Regions from separate parts of the Pseudomonas sp. B7 genome, predicted to be linked through region 2. Evidence: predicted binding sites of a transcription regulator. Region 2 holds the regulator's gene; each other region holds the start of a gene.
The links. Region 2 encodes sigma-54, which starts transcription at its own class of promoters, with help from an activator protein. Its sites were predicted from a motif close to ANTGGCATNNANNTTGCTNT; they were not measured.
Positions count from the first base shown of each region.

Region 1 (4,854 bases), on a different contig from region 2:
CTTGCCCAGATCCGGCGCGCCGGTGAACACCGCCGCTTCCCAGTTCAGGCAGGCCTGACGCAGACGCTCGCCGAGGTTCTGGTAGAGGTACAACAGACTCGCTTCATCACCCAGACGCTCGCCGTACGGCGGGTTGCAGATGACCAGACCTTTCTGGTTCTGATCCGGACGCGGTTCGAACGTCGCCACTTCGCCCTGATAGATCTTGATCCACTCGCTCAGGCCGGCGCGTTCGACGTTGTTGCGGCCCGGCTGGATCAGCCGTGGGTCGGCTTCATAACCGCGAATCCACAGCGGCGGCTTGGCCAGACCGGCAGCAGCACGCTCGACGGCTTCTTCATGCAGTTTTTTCCACAACGCCGGCACGTGACCGAGCCAGGCGGTGAAGCCCCACTGTTCGCGACGCAGGTTCGGCGCCATGTCGGCGGCGATCATGCCGGCTTCGACCAGGAACGTACCGACACCGCACATCGGGTCAGCCAGCGCGCCACCTTCGGCGGCAATGCGCGGCCAGCCGGAACGGATCAGGATCGCGGCTGCAAGGTTCTCCTTCAGCGGCGCAGCGCCCTGCTGCAAGCGGTAACCGCGCTGGTGCAGGCTGTGGCCGGAAAGGTCGAGGGACAGAATCGCTTCGCCGCGATCAAGGCGCAGGTGAATGCGCAGGTCCGGGTTGAGTTTGTCGATGCTTGGACGGTCGCCCTGCGGGGTGCGCAGTTTGTCGACGATGGCGTCCTTGACCTTCAGGGCGCCGAAGTGGGTGTTGTCGATGCCCGAGCCGTGGCCGCTGAATTCCACCGCCAGGGTGCCGTCGGCCAGCATGTGATCCTGCCAGTCGACGTCGAGTACGCCGTGGTACAGGTCTTCGGCGTTTTTCATCGGGAAGCGCTTGAGCACCAGCAGCACCCGGTTGGCCAGACGCGACCAGAGGCACAGGCGATAAGCGGTTTCCATGGTCGCCATGCCACGCACGGCGGAGGTGTGTTCGCGGGCCTCTTCAAGGCCAAGCCCGACGGCTTCCTCGATGAGCAGGCCTTCAAGGCCTTTGGGGCAAGTGAGGAAGAGTTCGAAACGGTCGGACATGGTTTTTCCAGAGCCTTTGGCTGATGAACCGGCAACGCATTGCCGATCCGGTTTTCAATCAGGCGCTTTTCTACAAGAGCGCCCGCGTGGCACGAAGGTGTGCCGTTCCATCCCCGCTGCTCGGGTTAAAAGAGCTTAGATGCCGGGACAGATAAAAAAGTTGAAGCAACAAAATGACTCAAAGCAACCCTTCGTCGAATAGTACCCCAGCGTAAACGTGGGTCATTCTCACTAAAGGATTAACCTCATCATCCAGCGCGGGGCCGATCATACCGGGGTTTGGCCAACAGACGCTGGATAAATACGCGGTTACTTATGGCCATAGCATCTTTTTCGTTACGTCCTTATGACAAAACGGTCATTCCATCGATGTGACTCATTGGTTAGAACTGGACACAGGTTGACGTCGCAACGGCGTCAACACCTTGGCTCGCCACGCCGGCAGCGAGCCGCCAACGGCAGAGTTTTTCTGCCAGACCTCAGTTGAGGTCGACGCGACAAAAACAGTCAACAAGTGAGGGAAACACCCTATGAGAAGACTTAAGCGTGATCCGTTGGAAAGAGCATTTTTGCGCGGATATCAATATGGCGTTGGTGGCAAATCCCGTGAGCTTTGCCCATTTACTCTACCGTCGGTACGTCAAGCCTGGATCAACGGCTGGCGAGAAGGACGCGGCGACAACTGGGACGGTATGACCGGCACTGCGGGAATCCACAGACTCAACGAACTTCACGCCGTCGGCTGACACAGGGCACTTATTGCGACACGACAATCTGATTTCGTAACGACCTGATCACCATGCACGTCCTTCCCGGACGGCGGGCTACGGCCCAGGGGCTCCTTCGAGGAGCCCTTTTTTATGCCTGCCTTTTAAATCCGCAAATCAGCGCTTGGCGGCGATCGCGTCCACCGATTCGCGGATCAGCGCCGGGCCCTTATAGATGAAGCCGGAGTAGATCTGCACCAGGCTCGCGCCGGCAGCGATCTTCTCGGCCGCATGCTTGCCTTCGGTGATGCCGCCCGCCGCGATGATCGGCAGCTTGCCGCCCAGCTCGGACGCCAGCACTTTCACGGTGTGGGTGCTCTTCTCACGCACCGGCGCGCCGGACAGACCGCCCGCCTCGTCACCGTGTTCCATGCCTTCGACGCCCACGCGGCTGAGGGTGGTGTTGGTGGCGATCACCGCGTCCATCCCGGTTTCGATCAGCGCCTGGGCGACTTGCGCGGTTTCTTCGTCGGTCATGTCCGGCGCGATCTTGATCGCCAGCGGTACATGTTTGCCGTGGCGCAGGGCCAGTTCGGCGCGGCGCGTGGCCAGGTCCGCCAGCAATTGCTTGAGCGAATCACCGAATTGCAGGCTGCGCAGGCCCGGAGTGTTCGGCGAGCTGACGTTGACCGTGACGTAACTGGCGTGGGCGTAGACCTTGTCCAGGCAGATCAGGTAGTCATCCACGGCGCGCTCGACCGGGGTGTCGAAGTTCTTGCCGATGTTGATCCCCAGCACGCCCTTGTATTTGGCCGCCGCCACCCGCGCCAGCAGGTTATCCACACCGAGGTTGTTGAAACCCATGCGGTTGATGATCGCCTCGGCTTCCGGCAGGCGGAAAATCCGTGGTTTCGGATTGCCCGGCTGCGGGCGCGGGGTCACGGTGCCGATTTCGACAAAACCGAACCCCAGCTGGGCGAAGCCATCGATGGCCGCGCCGTTCTTGTCCAGACCGGCCGCCAGACCGACAGGGTTCGGGAACTGCAGGCCCATGACGTTTACCGGCAACGACGCCGGCGCCTTGCACAGCAAGCCATTGAGGCCCAAACGCCCGCCCGCGCCGATCAGATCCAGCGACAGATCGTGGGAGGTTTCCGGGGAAAGTTTGAACAACAGCTGACGGGCCAGGGTGTACATGGGCGGCTATGACTCGGGCGGCGAAAAGAGGCGGCGATTATAGCCGGGCATCGCCCCGCCGCGCGAGGCGCACGGGTAAATCGGTGCGCATGGCATATGCCTTGCACCCTCCTCGGCATCAGCCCGCAGGCCAATGGTGGCGCGCAGGCAAAGACAATGGCGTCGTCTCTCGGTTTTGCGCGGGCAAAGCCTGGGACGACGTTTTTTTTGAGGGTGGCTTTCATGACTCAAACCTCCGCCGGGCCGCTGGCCTGGGTCAACGGCAGCGATGCCCCGGAAAAAAGCGCGATCAACCTGGGTTTCATGGCCCTGAGCGACTGCGCCTCGCTGGTGGTCGCCGCCACCCAGGGCTTTGCCCAGCCTTACGGCTTGACCCTGAATCTCAAGCGCCAGAGTTCCTGGGCCAACCTGCGGGACAATCTGGTCAGCGGCGAACTCGATGCCGCCCACAGCCTTTACGGCCTGATCTACGCGGTGCATCTGGGCATCGGCGGCGTCGCGTCAACCGACATGGCGGTACTGATGGGCCTGAACCAGAACGGCCAGAGCCTGAACCTGTCCCACGGTTTGCAGGGCCTGGGCGTGACCGGTCCTGAAGCGCTGCACCACCATGTGCACCAAACCCGCGCAAAACTGACCTTCGCCCAGACCTTCCCGACCGGCACCCATGCCATGTGGTTGTATTACTGGCTGGCGAGCCAGGGCATTCATCCGTTGCAGGATGTCGACAGCGTGGTGGTGCCGCCACCGCAAATGGTCGCGCACTTGCAGGCCGGACGCATTGATGGCTTCTGTGTCGGCGAGCCGTGGGCGGCCAGCGCCGTGCAACAGAGTCTCGGCTTCACGCTGGCCACCAGCCAGACCATCTGGCCCGATCACCCGGAAAAAGTCCTCGGCTGCACCCGCGCCTTCGTCGAGCAGTACCCCAACACCGCCCGGGCGCTGGTGATGGCGATCCTCGAAGCCAGCCGCTTCATTGAAGAAAGCCCGGAAAACCGCCGCAGCACCGCGCAGTTGCTGAGCGCTGCGGAATACCTCGACGCCCCGGTGTCCTGCATCGAACCGCGCTTTCTCGGCGATTACGACGATGGACTGGGCAATCGCTGGCAGGACCCGCACGCCCTGCGCTTTCACGGCGATGGCGCGGTGAATCTGCCGTATCTGTCGGATGGCATGTGGTTCATGACCCAGTTCCGCCGCTGGGGCTTGCTGCGCGATGACCCGGATTACCTCGCTGTCGCCCGGCAGGTGCAACAACTGGAGATCTATCGCGACGCGGCAACTGCCGTGGGCGTCGCGCCATGGGGCAAGGACATGCGCAGCAGCCAGTTGATCGACGGCAAAATCTGGGACGGCAGCGATCCTGCCGCCTACGCCCGAAGCTTCAAGCTCCACGCGCTGAGCGACAGCGCCACCCTTCTCGCCCAGCGCTGACAGGAGACCGCGAACATGCTGCGCATTCTGCTGATCAACGACACCGCGAAAAAAGTCGGGCGCCTGAAAGCCGCGCTGACCGAGGCCGGTTTCGAGGTGATCGATGAGTCGGGCCTGACCATCGATTTGCCGGCGCGCGTCGAAACGGTGCGTCCGGACGTGATCCTGATCGATACCGAGTCACCGAGCCGCGATGTGATGGAGCAAGTGGTGCTGGTCAGCCGCGACCAGCCCCGGCCGATCGTGATGTTCACCGACGAACATGACCCCGGCGTGATGCGTCAGGCGATCAAGTCCGGGGTCAGTGCCTACATCGTCGAAGGCATTCATGCACAACGCTTGCAGCCGATTCTCGACGTGGCGATGGCCCGCTTCGAAAGCGACCAGGCCTTGCGCGCCCAGCTTCAGGCCCGCGACCAGCAACTGGCCGAGCGCA
Region 1 is NZ_JAERRE010000003.1:514,496-519,349, forward strand. Features, by position in the region: gene rlmKL (bifunctional 23S rRNA (guanine(2069)-N(7))-methyltransferase RlmK/23S rRNA (guanine(2445)-N(2))-methyltransferase RlmL) at 1-1,080, opposite strand, end outside; gene rmf (ribosome modulation factor) at 1,611-1,826, shown strand; gene JKA62_RS10815 (quinone-dependent dihydroorotate dehydrogenase) at 1,965-2,984, opposite strand; gene JKA62_RS10820 (CmpA/NrtA family ABC transporter substrate-binding protein) at 3,207-4,418, shown strand; gene JKA62_RS10825 (ANTAR domain-containing response regulator) at 4,434-4,854, shown strand, end outside.
Region 1: the regulator sigma-54 is predicted to act here: its motif matches at 3,073-3,092, upstream of JKA62_RS10820 (CmpA/NrtA family ABC transporter substrate-binding protein).

Region 2 (4,854 bases):
TGGTGATTGCACTGGTACTGGCCGGTGCCGGGATGTCGCGGGTCAAGGCATTCTTGATTGGCGCAGCGTCAGGTCTGGTCGAGCCGGTGTTCGCGCTGCTCTGTGCCTGGCTGGTCAGTCTTGCCGAGTTGTTGCTGCCCTTGGGCTTGGCGTTGGCGGCGGGTGCCATGCTGCTGGTGGTGACTCACGAGGTCATCCCGGAGTCGCGACGCAATGGTCACGAGAAGCTTGCAAGCCTGGGATTGTTGATCGGTTTCTGTCTGATGATGGTGATGGATACGGCGTTGGGCTGAGCCGGGAAGAGGGAGTGAGCTCCCTCGCCTGAAACGGTTTCAACCACCTTCGTCGAAATAGTTGTTGATCAGGGTCACCAGCGCGTCCATGGCTTCCTGTTCCTGGTGGCCGTCGGTACTCAGGTGGATTTTGGTGCCCTTGCCCGCAGCGAGCATCATCATTGCCATGATGCTTTTACCGTCGACCGTGGTTTCCGGGGTGCGGCCCACTCGGATCGTGCAATCGGGAAACTGTCCCGCCACTCCGACGAATTTTGCCGATGCGCGGGCGTGCAGGCCCAGCTTGTTGATGATTTCGATTTCACGAGCAGGCATCGCGGTGTGAATCCTTTAGCTGAGGTCGCGGTGGCGGACCTGGACGTTCTTCAGGGTCTTCTGCAGCGCCTGGCCCAGACGTTCGGTCAGGTAAACGGAACGGTGATGCCCGCCGGTGCAGCCGATGGCAATGGTGACGTAAGCGCGGTTGCTCGCGGCGAAGCGCGGCAGCCATTTGTGCAGGTACGTGTAAATATCCTGGTACATCTCCTCGACCTCGGGCTGGGCCGCCAGATACTCGGCGACCGGCTGATCGAGACCGGATTGCGCGCGCAGTTCCGGCTTCCAGTACGGGTTCGGCAGGCAGCGTACATCGAACACCAGATCCGCATCCACCGGCATGCCGCGTTTGAAACCGAACGACTCCACCAGAAACGCCGTGCCCGGCTCCGGCTGGTTCAACAAGCGCAGTTTGATGGTGTCACGTAGCTGGTACAGGTTGAGATGGGTGGTGTTGATCTTCAGATCGGCGAGATCGGCAATCGGGCCGAGCAGGGCGCTTTCATCCTGAATGGCTTCTGCCAGTGAACGATTGGCGTTGCTCAGCGGGTGGCGGCGGCGAGTTTCGGAGAAACGCTTGAGCAGGGTTTCTTCGTCGGCATCCAGATACAGGACATCGCATTGAATATGCTTGGCGCGTACGTCCTCGAGCAATTCCGGAAATCGGCTCAGATGGCTCGGCAGATTGCGTGCGTCGATCGATACCGCCACCAGTGGCTGCGCCAGTTCGGTGTGAATCAGGGCACGTTCGGCCAGCTCCGGCAGCAGGCCGGCCGGCAGGTTATCAATGCAGTAGTAACCGTTGTCCTCAAGGACATCCAGGGCGGTACTTTTACCCGAGCCGGAACGGCCGCTGACAATGATCAAGCGCATGATTACGGCCTGTTCTGCTCTTCCAGTACAACCTGGTACAGGGCTTCGTTGCTTGGCGCGCTGCGCAGTCGATCGCGCACGTCCTTGCGGTCGAGCATGCTGGCGATCTGGCGTAACAGCTCCAGGTGCGCATCGGTGGCGGCTTCGGGCACCAGCAGGACGAACAGCAGGTCCACAGGCGCGCCGTCGATAGCGTCGAAATCGATAGGAGCATCAAGGTGCATCAGCGCACTGATCGGCGCTTCGCAGCCCTTGAGGCGGCAGTGGGGAATCGCGATGCCGTTGCCAAAACCGGTGGAACCCAGTTTTTCACGGGCAATCAATGCCTCGAAGACATCTTGCATCTCCAGATCCGGAACTTCCCGGGCGATCAGGTTGGCAATTTGTTCGAGGGCTTTCTTTTTACTGCCGCCCGGCACGTTCACCAGGGAACGGCCGGGGGTCAGGATACTTTCAAGTCGGATCATGGGGTTGGGGGTTATCGACCGGTAGCGCCCTGAAGCAGGCTCTGGGTCTTTTCCTTATGCTTTTTGAGTTGTTTATCAAGCTTGTCGGTCAACGCGTCGATCGCAGCGTACATATCGGTATGTTCCGCGTTTGCGACGACCTCATTGCCGGGAATATGCAGCGTGGCTTCGATTTTCTGCTTCAGCTTTTCGACGCACATCGTGACCTGTACGTTGGTGATCTTGTCGAAATGCCCTTCGAGCTTCTTGAGCTTGAGCTCGATGTACTCGCGCAGAGGCTGGGTAACTTCCAGTTGGTGTCCACTGATGTTGACTTGCATACAGCTTCTCCTTCGTTGCCAGTGCATAAAGCGGCAGGCCGAAAAGCCTGCCACTGGAACGCTGTAACGTGGCTTACATCAACCGCTTGCGTTCGCTCGAAGGCGCGATCCCGAGGGATTCGCGGTACTTGGCGACGGTGCGGCGAGCCACCTGAATGCCTTGTGCCTCCAGTAAACCAGCGATCTTGCTGTCACTCAACGGCTTTTTCTGATTTTCCGCGGCAACCAGTTTCTTGATGATCGCGCGGATCGCCGTGGACGAGCATTCACCGCCTTCTGAAGTGCTCACATGGCTGGAGAAAAAGTATTTCAGTTCATATATGCCTCGCGGGGTATGCATGAACTTTTGCGTGGTCACGCGGGAAATCGTCGACTCGTGCATGCCCACCGCTTCAGCGATGTCATGCAGGACCAGCGGCTTCATCGCTTCGTCGCCGTATTCCAGAAAGCCGCGCTGGTGCTCGACGATCTGGGTCGCTACTTTCATCAGGGTTTCGTTGCGGCTCTGCAGGCTCTTGATGAACCAGCGGGCTTCCTGCAACTGATTGCGCATGAAGGTGTTGTCGGCGCTGGTGTCGGCGCGGCGCACGAAACCGGCGTACTGGGCGTTGACCCGCAGGCGCGGCACCGATTCCTGGTTCAGCTCGACCAGCCAGCGCTCGTTGTCCTTGCGTACGATGACGTCAGGTACCACGTATTCGGCTTCGGTGGATTCGATCTGAGAGCCGGGGCGCGGGTTGAGGCTCTGCACCAGTTCGATGACTTGGCGCAGTTCGTCTTCCTTGAGCTTCATGCGGCGCATCAGCTGGCTGTAGTCGCGGCTGCCGAGCAGGTCGATGTAATCGGTGACCAGACGCTTGGCCTCTGCCAGCCAAGGGGTCTTGGCCGACAGCTGGCGCAATTGCAGCAACAGGCATTCGCCCAGGTTGCGTGCGCCGATGCCGGCCGGTTCGAACTGCTGGATGCGGTGCAGGACGGCTTCGATTTCGTCCAGCTCGATGTCGAGTTCCGGATCGAAGGCGTCGAGGATTTCTTCGAGGGTTTCGTCGAGGTAACCCTGATTGTTGATGCAATCGATCAGGGTGACAGCGATCAGGCGATCGGTGTCGGACATCGGGGCAAGGTTCAACTGCCACAGCAGGTGACTTTGCAGGCTCTCGCCGGCGGAGGTGCGGGTGGTGAAGTCCCACTCGTCATCATCGCTGCTCGGCAGGCTGCTGGCGCTGGTCTGATAGACGTCTTCCCAAGCGGTGTCGACGGGCAGTTCGTTGGGGATGCGCTCGTTCCATTCGCCGTCTTCGAGGTTGTCGACTGTCGGCGCGGTCTCCTGATAGGAGGGTTCCTGGATCTCGGTGTTGGGCTTCTGTTCGGCGTTGTCGGCCATGGGATCGGAGTTGTCGAAGTCGTCGCCGTCTTCCTGGCGTTCGAGCATCGGATTGGATTCCAGAGCCTCCTGGATTTCCTGTTGCAGATCCAGGGTCGACAATTGGAGCAGGCGGATGGCCTGTTGCAGCTGCGGTGTCATCGTCAGCTGCTGGCCCATTCTCAAGACTAGCGATGGTTTCATGGCAGGGGCTTAACACCTTATTCGCCGGCGCTATGCGCCATCCACTACAGGGCGCCGAAGCGCCAAACTTAAGCAAATTATATGCCTGAAACTGTCGTGTTTGCCTAGAGCGCTGTAACAATAAAAGCGTATAAAAAGGCGCTTCAATGTTACAGCACCCGGACGGCTGGTCGAATGCTGTCACGCTTACAGGCGGAACTCGTGACCCAGATAGACTTCCTTCACCAGATTGTTGGCGAGGATGGTTTCTGAGTCGCCTTCGGCGATCAACTGGCCGTCGTTGACGATGTAGGCGGTTTCGCAGATATCCAGCGTCTCGCGGACGTTGTGGTCGGTGATCAGTACGCCGATCCCCTTGGCCTTGAGGTGATGGATGATCTGCTTGATGTCGCCGACCGAGATCGGGTCGACACCGGCGAACGGTTCGTCGAGCAGGATGAATTTCGGTGCCGTGGCCAACGCTCGGGCGATTTCCACGCGGCGGCGCTCACCACCGGACAGGCTCATGCCGAGGTTGTCGCGGATGTGGCTGATGTGGAATTCCTGCAGCAGGCTTTCCAGCTCCTTGCGACGACCTGCCTTGTCGAGTTCCTGACGGGTCTCGAGGATGGCCATGATGTTGTCGGCCACCGACAGTTTGCGGAAGATCGACGCTTCTTGCGGCAGATAGCCGATACCGGCCTTCGCACGGCCATGCATCGGCTGGTGGCTGACGTCCAGGTCGTCGATCAGTACGCGACCTTGATCGGCCTGAACCAGGCCGACGATCATGTAGAAGCAGGTGGTCTTGCCTGCACCGTTCGGACCGAGCAGGCCGACGATCTGGCCGCTGTCGATCGACAGGCTGACGTCACGCACGACCTGGCGGCTTTTATAGGCCTTGGCCAGGTGCTGAGCTTTCAGGGTTGCCATTACTGGGTCTTCTCGTCGGTTTTCTTCTTCGGCTGGATCACCATGTCGATGCGCGGACGCGCTTCGGTGACCTTGCTGCCGGTGGCGCGACCGGCACTGGCCAGTTT
Region 2 is NZ_JAERRE010000008.1:214,053-218,906, forward strand. Features, by position in the region: gene JKA62_RS19055 (ZIP family metal transporter) at 1-293, shown strand, start outside; gene JKA62_RS19060 (HPr family phosphocarrier protein) at 333-608, opposite strand; gene rapZ (RNase adapter RapZ) at 624-1,481, opposite strand; gene ptsN (PTS IIA-like nitrogen regulatory protein PtsN) at 1,484-1,948, opposite strand; gene hpf (ribosome hibernation-promoting factor, HPF/YfiA family) at 1,960-2,268, opposite strand; gene JKA62_RS19080 (RNA polymerase factor sigma-54) at 2,342-3,835, opposite strand; gene lptB (LPS export ABC transporter ATP-binding protein) at 4,022-4,747, opposite strand; gene lptA (lipopolysaccharide transport periplasmic protein LptA) at 4,747-4,854, opposite strand, start outside.

Region 3 (4,854 bases), on a different contig from region 2:
TATATGCGTATCAAAGTCCACTGCCAGAACCGCATCGGCATCCTGCGCGACATTCTCAATCTGCTGGTGGAGTACGGGATCAACGTCGCCCGTGGCGAGGTGGGCGGTGAGCATGGCAACGCGATCTACCTGCATTGCCCGAACCTGATCAACATTCAGTTCCAGGCGTTGCGACCCAAGTTCGAGGCGATTGCCGGGGTGTTCGGCGTCAAGCGGGTAGGGTTGATGCCCAGCGAGCGGCGGCACATGGAGTTGAATGCGCTGCTCGGCGCGCTGGAGTTTCCGGTGCTGTCGATCGACATGGGCGGCTCCATCGTTGCCGCCAACCGTGCGGCAGCGCAGTCGCTCGGAGTACGGGTGGACGAGGTGCCGGGGATTCCGTTGTCGCGTTACGCCGAAGATTTCGATCTGCCGGAACTGGTGCGCGCCAACAAATCGCGAATCAACGGCATGCGGGTCAAGGTCAAGGGCGACATCTTTCTGGCCGACATCGCGCCGCTGCAATCGGAACACGACGACAGCGAGGCCATGGCTGGCGCAGTGCTGACGCTGCACCGCGCAGACCGGGTCGGCGAGCGCATCTATAACGTGCGCAAACAAGAGCTGCGTGGCTTCGATAGCATCTTCCAGAGCTCCAAGGTGATGGCAGCGGTGGTGCGCGAGGCCCGGCGCATGGCGCCGCTGGATGCGCCGTTGTTGATTGAGGGCGAAACCGGCACCGGCAAGGAATTGCTGGCGCGGGCCTGCCACCTGGCGAGCCCGCGTGGTCAGTCGCCGCTGATGGCGCTCAACTGCGCGGGGCTGCCGGAGTCGATGGCCGAGACCGAACTGTTCGGCTACGGCCCCGGTGCCTTTGAGGGCGCGCGGGCCGAAGGCAAGCTCGGGCTGCTGGAGCTGACGGCGGGCGGCACGCTGTTCCTCGATGGTGTCGGCGAAATGAGCCCGCGCTTGCAGGTGAAACTGCTGCGATTCCTGCAGGACGGCTGCTTCCGCCGTGTGGGCAGTGATGAAGAGGTTTACCTCGATGTGCGGGTGATCTGCGCAACCCAGGTCGACCTGTCGGAGCTGTGCGCGCGCGGCGAATTTCGCCAGGATCTGTATCACCGCTTGAACGTGCTGTCGCTGCACATCCCGCCACTGCGCGAATGCCTCGACGGTTTGACGCCGCTGGTGGAGCACTTTCTCGATCAGGCCAGTCGACAGATCGGCTGCCCGCTGCCGAAACTGGCGCCGGCGGCGATGGACCGGCTCAGTCACTACCATTGGCCGGGCAATGTGCGGCAACTGGAGAACGTGCTGTTCCAGGCGGTTTCGCTGTGCGACGGCGGCACGGTCAAGGCCGAGCACATTCGCCTGCCGGATTACGGCGTGCGTCAGCCGCTTGGCGATTTCTCCCTCGAAGGCGGGCTGGACGAGATTGTTGGGCGCTTCGAGAAGGCGGTGCTGGAGCGCTTGTATTCCGAGCATCCGAGCAGCCGGCAACTGGGCAAGCGGCTCGGGGTTTCCCATACGACCATCGCCAACAAGTTGCGTGAGTACGAAGTCGGCAAGGACGCGTCGGAGTGATCACGGCCGGATCGGGTGTTTGCCGCCAAGCGGCATGACACCGCCGGTTTTTCGTCTTCGATACATTTCCCTCCTCTCGGCAAAATCCCTCAAGTCCTTTGTTTATCGGGTCCTCGGCCGCCAGAAAAAAGTTGGTCTGCAAATTGCTTATGGCTCAGCAGTACAGCGGTGGGCGGCAAACGTCCGGCATGCAGAGGAAAGAGTGTGGACAAGTACCTTTATGTGGCAATGACCGGCGCCAGCCAGAACGCACTGGCGCAAAAGGCTCATGCCAACAACCTGGCGAACATCTCCACCAACGGTTTTCAGCGCGACCTGGAACAGGCGCGTTCGATGCCGGTGTTCGGTGACAGCTTTCCGGCGCGTGCGTTTGCCATGAGCGAACGGCCCGCCACCGACTTCACGCCGGGGTCGCTGGTGCAGACCGGCCGTGACCTCGACGTGGCCGTCAGCGGCAACGGTTTCATTGCCGTGCAGAACCCCAACGGCGGCGAAAGCTACGTGCGCACCGGCAGCCTGAATATCGACGCCCTTGGCGTCTTGCGTGCCGGCAATGGCATGCCGGTCATGGGCAATGGCGGGCCGATCGCGGTGCCGCCGGAGCAACAGGTGGAAGTTGGCGAAGACGGCACCATCAGCATTCGTGCGATGGGCGAAGGCCCGCGGGTCATGGCCGAAGTCGATCGCATCAAGCTGGTCAACCCGGACATCAAGAACATGAACAAGGGCCTGGACGGTTCGATCTACACCAAGGACGGCCAGCCTGCGCCGGCCGATGCCAACGTCAAACTGGTGTCGGGGTTCCTGGAGTCGAGCAACGTCAATGCCGTGGAAGAGATGACGTCGGTGCTGGCCCTGGCCAAGCAGTTCGAACTGCACGTCAAGATGATGAACACCGCCAAAGACGACGACCAGGCCATGGCTCGGGTCTTGCAGATCAGCTAATTATCAGAACGTCGCGCCGTAAAACAGGCGCACGAGGAGAATCGAATGCTTCCGGCTCTATGGGTTGCCAAAACCGGTCTGTCCGCCCAGGACACCAATCTGACCACCATTTCCAACAACCTGGCGAACGTGTCGACCACGGGTTTCAAACGTGACCGCGCCGAGTTCCAGGACCTGCTCTATCAGATCAAGCGTCAGCCAGGCGCCCAGTCGACCCAGGACAGCGAACTGCCGTCGGGTCTGCAAGTGGGTACCGGTGTGCGCATCGTCGGCACCCAGAAAAACTTCACCGCCGGCAGCCTGCAAACCACCGAGCAGCCGCTGGACATGGCCATCGACGGTCGCGGTTTCTTCCAGATCCTGCAGCCGGACGGCACCACGTCCTACACCCGTGACGGTACTTTCCACCTCGACTCCAACGGCCAGATCGTCAACGCCAGCGGTTTCGCCCTGGAACCGGCCATCGTCATCCCGAACAACGCCCAGACCTTCACCGTAGGTCGTGACGGCACCGTGTCGATCACCGTCGCCGGCAACCCTGCCGCTCAGGTGATCGGCAACCTGCAAACCGCTGACTTCATCAACCCGGCCGGTCTGCAAGCGGTGGGCAACAACCTGTTCCTGGAAACCGCCGCTTCCGGTGCGCCGCAAGTCGGTACTCCGGGCCTGAACGGTTTCGGCACCACGCTGCAGAACACCCTGGAAACCTCCAACGTCAGCACCGTGGAAGAGATGGTCAACATGATCACCACCCAGCGCGCGTACGAGATGAACTCCAAGGTGATCTCCACCGCCGACCAGATGCTCTCGTTCGTAACGCAGAATCTGTAATCAAGTCTATGAGGCGGCCATGAGGTCGCCTGCAACACCGTGAGGTAAGGGTCATGAAGCGCTTTGTATCTGTTGTGGCATTGAGCGGGGTCGTCTCGCTCGCGGGCTGCGTCGCTCCGACGCCCAAGCCCAATGATCCTTACTACGCCCCGGTGTTGCCGCGCACACCGTTGCCGTCGGCCGCCAACAACGGCTCGATCTATCAGGCCGGTTTCGAGCAGAACCTGTACAGCGACCGCAAGGCATTCCGGGTCGGTGACATCATCACCATCACCCTGAACGAGAGGACCCAGGCCAGCAAGAACGCCAACTCGCAGGTGGCCAAGAACAGCAAGACCGGCATCGGCCTGACGTCGCTGTTCGGCGGCAGCGCCACCACCAACAACCCGTTGGGCGGTAACGACCTGAGCCTGGATGTCGGTTACAGCGGCGACCGCGCGACCAAGGGTGACAGCAAGGCGGCCCAGGGCAACACCCTGACCGGCTCGATCACCGTGACCGTCGCCGACGTGCTGCCCAACGGCATCATCGCCGTGCGTGGCGAGAAGTGGATGACCCTCAACACCGGCGACGAGCTGGTGCGGATCGCCGGTCTCGTGCGGGCCGATGACATCGCCACCGACAACACCGTGTCTTCGACCCGGGTCGCCGATGCACGCATCACCTACTCGGGCACCGGTTCGTTCGCCGATGCGAGTCAGCCAGGCTGGTTCGACCGTTTCTTCCTCAGCCCGCTGTTCCCTTTCTAGGTGGCTACGTTGAATTTCAAGAGCCTCATGCTCGCTGCGGCGTTGATGTCTGCAGCCTTTGGTGCCCACGCCGAGCGGCTGAAAGATATCGCCAGCATTTCCGGCGTGCGTTCCAACCAGTTGATCGGCTATGGCCTGGTGGTCGGTCTTAACGGTACCGGCGACCAGACCACGCAGACCCCGTTCACCCTGCAGACCTTCAACAACATGCTCTCGCAGTTCGGCATCAAGGTGCCGCCGGGATCGGGCAACGTGCAGCTGAAAAACGTCGCGGCAGTGTCGGTGAGTGCCGATCTGCCGGCGTTCGCCAAGCCGGGTCAGCAGGTCGACATCACCGTGTCGTCCATCGGTAACTCCAAGAGCCTGCGCGGCGGCACCCTGTTGCTGACCCCGCTCAAGGGTATCGACGGCAACGTTTACGCCATCGCTCAGGGCAACCTGGTGGTGGGTGGTTTCGACGCCGAAGGTCGTGACGGTTCGAAGATCACCGTCAACGTTCCGTCGGCCGGTCGCATCCCGGGCGGTGCGTCGGTCGAGCGTTCGGTGCCGAGTGGTTTCAACCAAGGCAACAGCCTGACGCTGAACCTCAACCGTTCCGACTTCACTACCGCCAAGCGCATCGTCGACAAGATCAACGACATGCTCGGCCCTGGCGTGGCTCAGGCCATCGACGGCGGTTCGATCCGTGTGACCGCGCCGCTCGATCCGAGCCAGCGCGTCGACTATCTGTCGATCCTGGAAAACCTCGAAGTCGATCCGGGTC
Region 3 is NZ_JAERRE010000010.1:103,665-108,518, reverse strand. Features, by position in the region: gene JKA62_RS21905 (sigma-54-dependent transcriptional regulator) at 4-1,566, shown strand; gene JKA62_RS21900 (flagellar basal body rod protein FlgF) at 1,771-2,511, shown strand; gene flgG (flagellar basal-body rod protein FlgG) at 2,557-3,342, shown strand; gene flgH (flagellar basal body L-ring protein FlgH) at 3,396-4,091, shown strand; gene JKA62_RS21885 (flagellar basal body P-ring protein FlgI) at 4,119-4,854, shown strand, end outside.
Region 3: the regulator sigma-54 is predicted to act here: its motif matches at 1,697-1,716, upstream of JKA62_RS21900 (flagellar basal body rod protein FlgF).

Region 4 (4,854 bases), on a different contig from region 2:
GATCGGCTCTTCGTCGAGGTAGAAACGGATCATTTCGGTAACGAACGGATACACCGATTTGTCGTCCGCCACGCCGGTGCCGATGGCATTGGCCAGCACCACGTTGCCGGAGCGATACGACGACAGCAGCCCCGGCACACCGAGCATCGAATCCGGACGGAAGGCCAGCGGATCGAGAAACGCGTCGTCGAGCCGGCGGTAGATCACGTCCACCGCTTTCGGGCCGTCGGTGGTGCGCATGAAGACCTTGTCGTCGCGCACGAACAGGTCCGCGCCCTCCACCAGCTCCACGCCCATTTCCCGGGCGAGAAATGCATGCTCGAAAAACGCGCTGTTGAAGCGTCCCGGCGTCAGCACCACAACACTCGGGTCGTCGATCGGGCTTGAGCTTTTCAGGGTGTCGAGCAGCAGGTTCGGGTAATGGTCGATCGGGGCGATGCGCTGGGCCGCGAACAGTTCGGGGAACAGGCGCATCATCATCTTGCGGTCTTCGAGCATGTAGCTCACGCCGCTTGGTGTGCGCAGGTTGTCCTCGAGCACGTAATAAGTGCCGTCGCCGTCGCGCACCAGATCGACGCCGGAGATGTGCGAATAGATATCGCGGTGCAGGTCCAGCCCCTGCATCGCCAACTGATATTGCTCGTTGGCCAGCACCTGTTCGGCGGGAATGATCCCGGCCTTGATGATGCGTTGCTCGTGGTAAAGGTCGGCGAGGAACATGTTCAGCGCCTTGACCCGCTGGATGCAGCCGCGCTCGACGATCCGCCATTCACTGGCCGGAATGCTGCGCGGAATGGTGTCGAAGGGAATCAGACGCTCTGTCCCCTGCTCGTCCCCGTAGAGCGTGAAGGTGATCCCGGCGCGATGGAACAGCAGATCGGCCTCGCGTCGCCGCTGGGCCAGCAGCTCGTCAGGCGTTTCGGCCAGCCAGCGGGCAAACTCCCGGTAATGCGGGCGGATCTGGCCGCCGGCATCGTACATCTCATCAAAATAGGTGCGGATCATGCCGTACTCCTTGTCACTCCGGACATACAGGCCTTCGCAAGGCCCGTGCCATCGGCATAAACGCTTTGATTTCAATCGGTTGGATATTCACGCCACACGCACCGCACCATTCCTGTGCGGCAAATGCCCCGACCTGATCGCCCCCGCCTCATTGCGACGCAGTCCCGTCGCCTATCACCAGCATAGTCAGAGTTGATTTCACTGCCCGTCGGCGGCTGCGGATAATCCGCGCATCCGCTGCAAAAACGTCGCTGACGAAGTACGCAGCCTCACTGTTCCGGCTTGCCCTGGCAGCCCTCCCGGCCGTAACCCTGACCGGTTTCCTCTCCTTCCGGTCTTCCCTTTCAGCCACCCCCTCAGGTGGCTTTTTTTTGCGCCGGATTCTTGTTTCAGGGTTTTGCCATGAGGCGTTCAGGGGCAGAAACGACAACGGCCGACCCGAAGGTCAGCCGTTGCTCGACGTGTTGCGAGAGTGATCAGTTCAAACGGTGCCGGTTGCGGATCTCCTGTTTCACGCCCCAGCCTTCGATGATGCCGCCCAAGGGCTCGACCACCGCCGAAAAACCCTGCTCGAAATCGCCAATGTCGTCGTAGGTTGCGTACATCACCTTGCTCAATTCCAGAGACCAGGCGCCGTCGTCGCGCGCACTGACCTGGGCATTGATGGATTCACCGCGAAATTTGCCTGCCGCCCTGCGTGCCCGCTCCTCGTCCGGGAAAATGGCGTAGAACTCGATGGGATGGAATCGGGAAAAATCGAAACCGCCTTCTTTCATGCGGCGCAGCACGCTGCTGCTGATGTCTTCTTGATAGGCTGTGCTCATGAATCGTCCCCCTCGCATAGATGGATAGACTTTCCGTATTCCCTGCACTGGCCCACAGGGCCCGGGTGCTTACGGCAACCGCGTTGCCGGCGGGAAACAAGCATGTAGCTGACAAGACCAGACCTTAGCGATCCGTTCGCTGATCTCGCTTGCAGAGTAGCCCCAAGATAGAGCCGCTGCCAAGGCCTGGTACATGAAGAAAATGAAGATTCAGATTGGGGTGATGCTGCGGATTTCGATGCTGTTCTGGGTTTTCAGGCTTTTCACGCCGGCATCGGCGGTGCGCCCTTCCAGATCGTTCAGGTCAAGCTCGGCGGCGACTGGCAGCAATCGTTCCTTGATGAGGCGAGCTGCCCGTTCATGACTGGGGCATTCCTCGCACTCGAAGACTTCGTCGATCGTTTCACCATGATCGTCCACGAAAGTGACTTTCCACTTTGACATCGGAGCCTCCTCGATCAAACCCGCAAATGGGCTTACACCTATCTCGACTTTTAACAGGATTGATCGTTCAAAAGGTTTACACCGATGCAACATGAAAAAAGCCGAGGCCGGCGTGTTTTCGCACACCGGCCTCGGCTTTTTCTGACCCGTGATCGATCAGTCGTTGCTTGGCTTGTTCACCGCTTGCAACACGTATTGCGGCAAGGCGAAGGCGCCGATATGGATTTCCGGGTTGTAGTAGCGGGTGACGATGCCGCTACCGATGAAGCGCTGTTGCAGAACTTCGCGGCTCAGCTTGCGATAGGCCGGGTTGGTCGAGCCCCAGGCAAAGGTCATCGAACCGCCGATGTAGGTCGGGACGGCTGCCTGATAGAAGTGCCAGTCCGGGAACAGGCTGCGCAGGCGGCCGGCGGTGGTTTTCACTTCTTCGATCTGCATGAACGGCGTGCCGTTCTGGGTCACGAGGATGCCGCCCTCGTTCAGGCAGCGGTGGCAGGCCTGGTAGAAGTTTTCCGAGAACAGCACTTCGCCCGGACCGATCGGGTCGGTGGAGTCGGAAATGATCACGTCGAATTTTTCAGTGGTGGTGGCGACGAAACGCATGCCGTCGTCGATCACCAGGTTCAGGCGTGGATCGTCGTACGCACCGCTGGAGTGGTTCGGCAGAAACTCTTTGCACATGTCGACCACGGTGCCGTCGATCTCGACCATGGTGATGTGCTCGACGCTGGCGTGTTTGGTCACTTCGCGCAGCATGCCGCCGTCGCCGCCGCCAATGATCAGCACGCGCTTGGCGGTGCCGTGGGCGAGGATCGGCACGTGGGTGAGCATTTCGTGGTAGATGAACTCATCGGCTTCGGTGGTCTGGATCACGCCGTCCAGCGCCATCACCCGGCCCATGCGCGGGTTCTGGAAAATCACCAGGTGCTGGTGTTCGGTGCGCACTTCGTGCAGCAGTTTTTCCATGCGAAAACGCTGGCCGTAGCCTTCGTAGAGGGTTTCCAGGTATTCGCTGGTCTTGGTGACGGTCATGGTGAAGTGCTCCGATGAATGCGCGGGCGCCAATCGTCAGGTTCGATTGCCCGGGAAAGGCGCGCATTCTACGTTGCCGAAGATGACAGGTCGAACCTCAGTTCATCGGCCCGACCCGATCAGGGTGCGAACGGTCAGATCCGCACGTTGCCCCGCGGCCCGGCAATCGCCCAGATGATCAGGCCCAGCACCGGCAGCAGGATGATCAGCAGCACCCAGAGGATTTTCATCCCGGTCTCGGCGCCGCTTTTCAGCACATTGATGATCGCCCAGATGTCGAGCGCAAGAATGATCAGGCCGACCAGGCCGTTGAACGTGGAACCCATGGTGTCGCTCCAGAATAGTGGCATGCACTTTTAGGATAGACGGTCGCGCACAGGGTTCCCTTTTATTGCATTCAGACGTGAACGGCGACCTTCAGGGCTTCCAGCGACGGCGCGGCGGCAATGCCGACTTCGGCGCACAGTTCCAGCACGCGCGGCACGTCGTTGCCGTAAACCAGCACCACTTGCAGCTCGTCGTCGAGCAGCTGGCTGAAGTTCATCAGGGTGTAACCGCCGTTTTCCTTGTTCAGGCTGCTCATCTGCACCTGGATGCGGTTGAGCGCGGTCAGCGCCTCGGTCTTGGCCAGTTGCTTGGGCTTGAGGTTGAACTCGACGCCCGGGCCGAACGAAGCCACGATCTGTGCGAACAGGTCAACGTAGGTGTCCGCCTGAAACAGTACGGTCTCGGGCAGGCTGCCGACCACCACCCATTCGCCCAGCGGAATCGGGAAAGTGTCGTCGTAGTTGATGTCCGGGTTGGCGGTCAGAAAAGCATCGGCATCGGCGTAGGCCTGCGCCGCTTCGTCAGCGACCTTCAGGATCTCGTCTTCGCCCATGCAGCCGGAGCTGATTTTGCTGATGAGTTCGGCGAGTGCGGCTTTCATGGGAGCGGATCCTGTGGCGAAGAGAATTTTGAGGGCGCGAAGGATAGCGCATTCTCGCCTTCGCCACAGAACGGGTTCCGGCCAGCGGCTTCAGCCCAGCAGTTTTTCCAGCTGCGCGGTGGTGTCCACAGCGCCCATGGTGCGGGCCGCGTCCAGCGCGGTGATGCCGTTGGCATCCTTGGCTTTCGGATCGGCGCCCTGGTCGATCAGGTAGTCGACGATTTCAACCCGGTTGAACATCGCCGCCATCATCAACGCCGTGCGTCCGTCGAAAGAGGCACCTTCAATCTGCGCCCCACCTTCGACCAACGCCTTGACCACGGCCAGGTCACCCTTGAACGCCGCGCCGGCAATCGGGCTTTGGCCGTTGCCGTTACGTTGTTCCGGGTCGGCCTTGTGCTTGAGCAACACTTGCACCGCGTCCACATGCCCGTAGTAACTGGCGAGCATCAGCAGGGTGTCGCCCTTGCTGTTGGTCAGGTTCACCGGCAGACCGGCAGTGATCAGGCGATCCAGCATTACCGCATCGCCCTCACGCGCCTTGTTGAATACCTGCTCGGTGAATTCGGCGGCTTCTTCTGGGGTCATCTGGCGGCTTTGGTCGGACATGGGGCAACTCCA
Region 4 is NZ_JAERRE010000017.1:52,921-57,774, reverse strand. Features, by position in the region: gene JKA62_RS27880 (circularly permuted type 2 ATP-grasp protein) at 1-1,005, opposite strand, end outside; gene JKA62_RS27875 (ribonuclease E inhibitor RraB) at 1,482-1,829, opposite strand; gene JKA62_RS27870 (hypothetical protein) at 2,040-2,273, opposite strand; gene speE (polyamine aminopropyltransferase) at 2,430-3,305, opposite strand; gene JKA62_RS27860 (PLDc N-terminal domain-containing protein) at 3,440-3,631, opposite strand; gene JKA62_RS27855 (hypothetical protein) at 3,703-4,233, opposite strand; gene JKA62_RS27850 (ankyrin repeat domain-containing protein) at 4,324-4,842, opposite strand.
Region 4: the regulator sigma-54 is predicted to act here: its motif matches at 1,039-1,058, upstream of JKA62_RS27880 (circularly permuted type 2 ATP-grasp protein).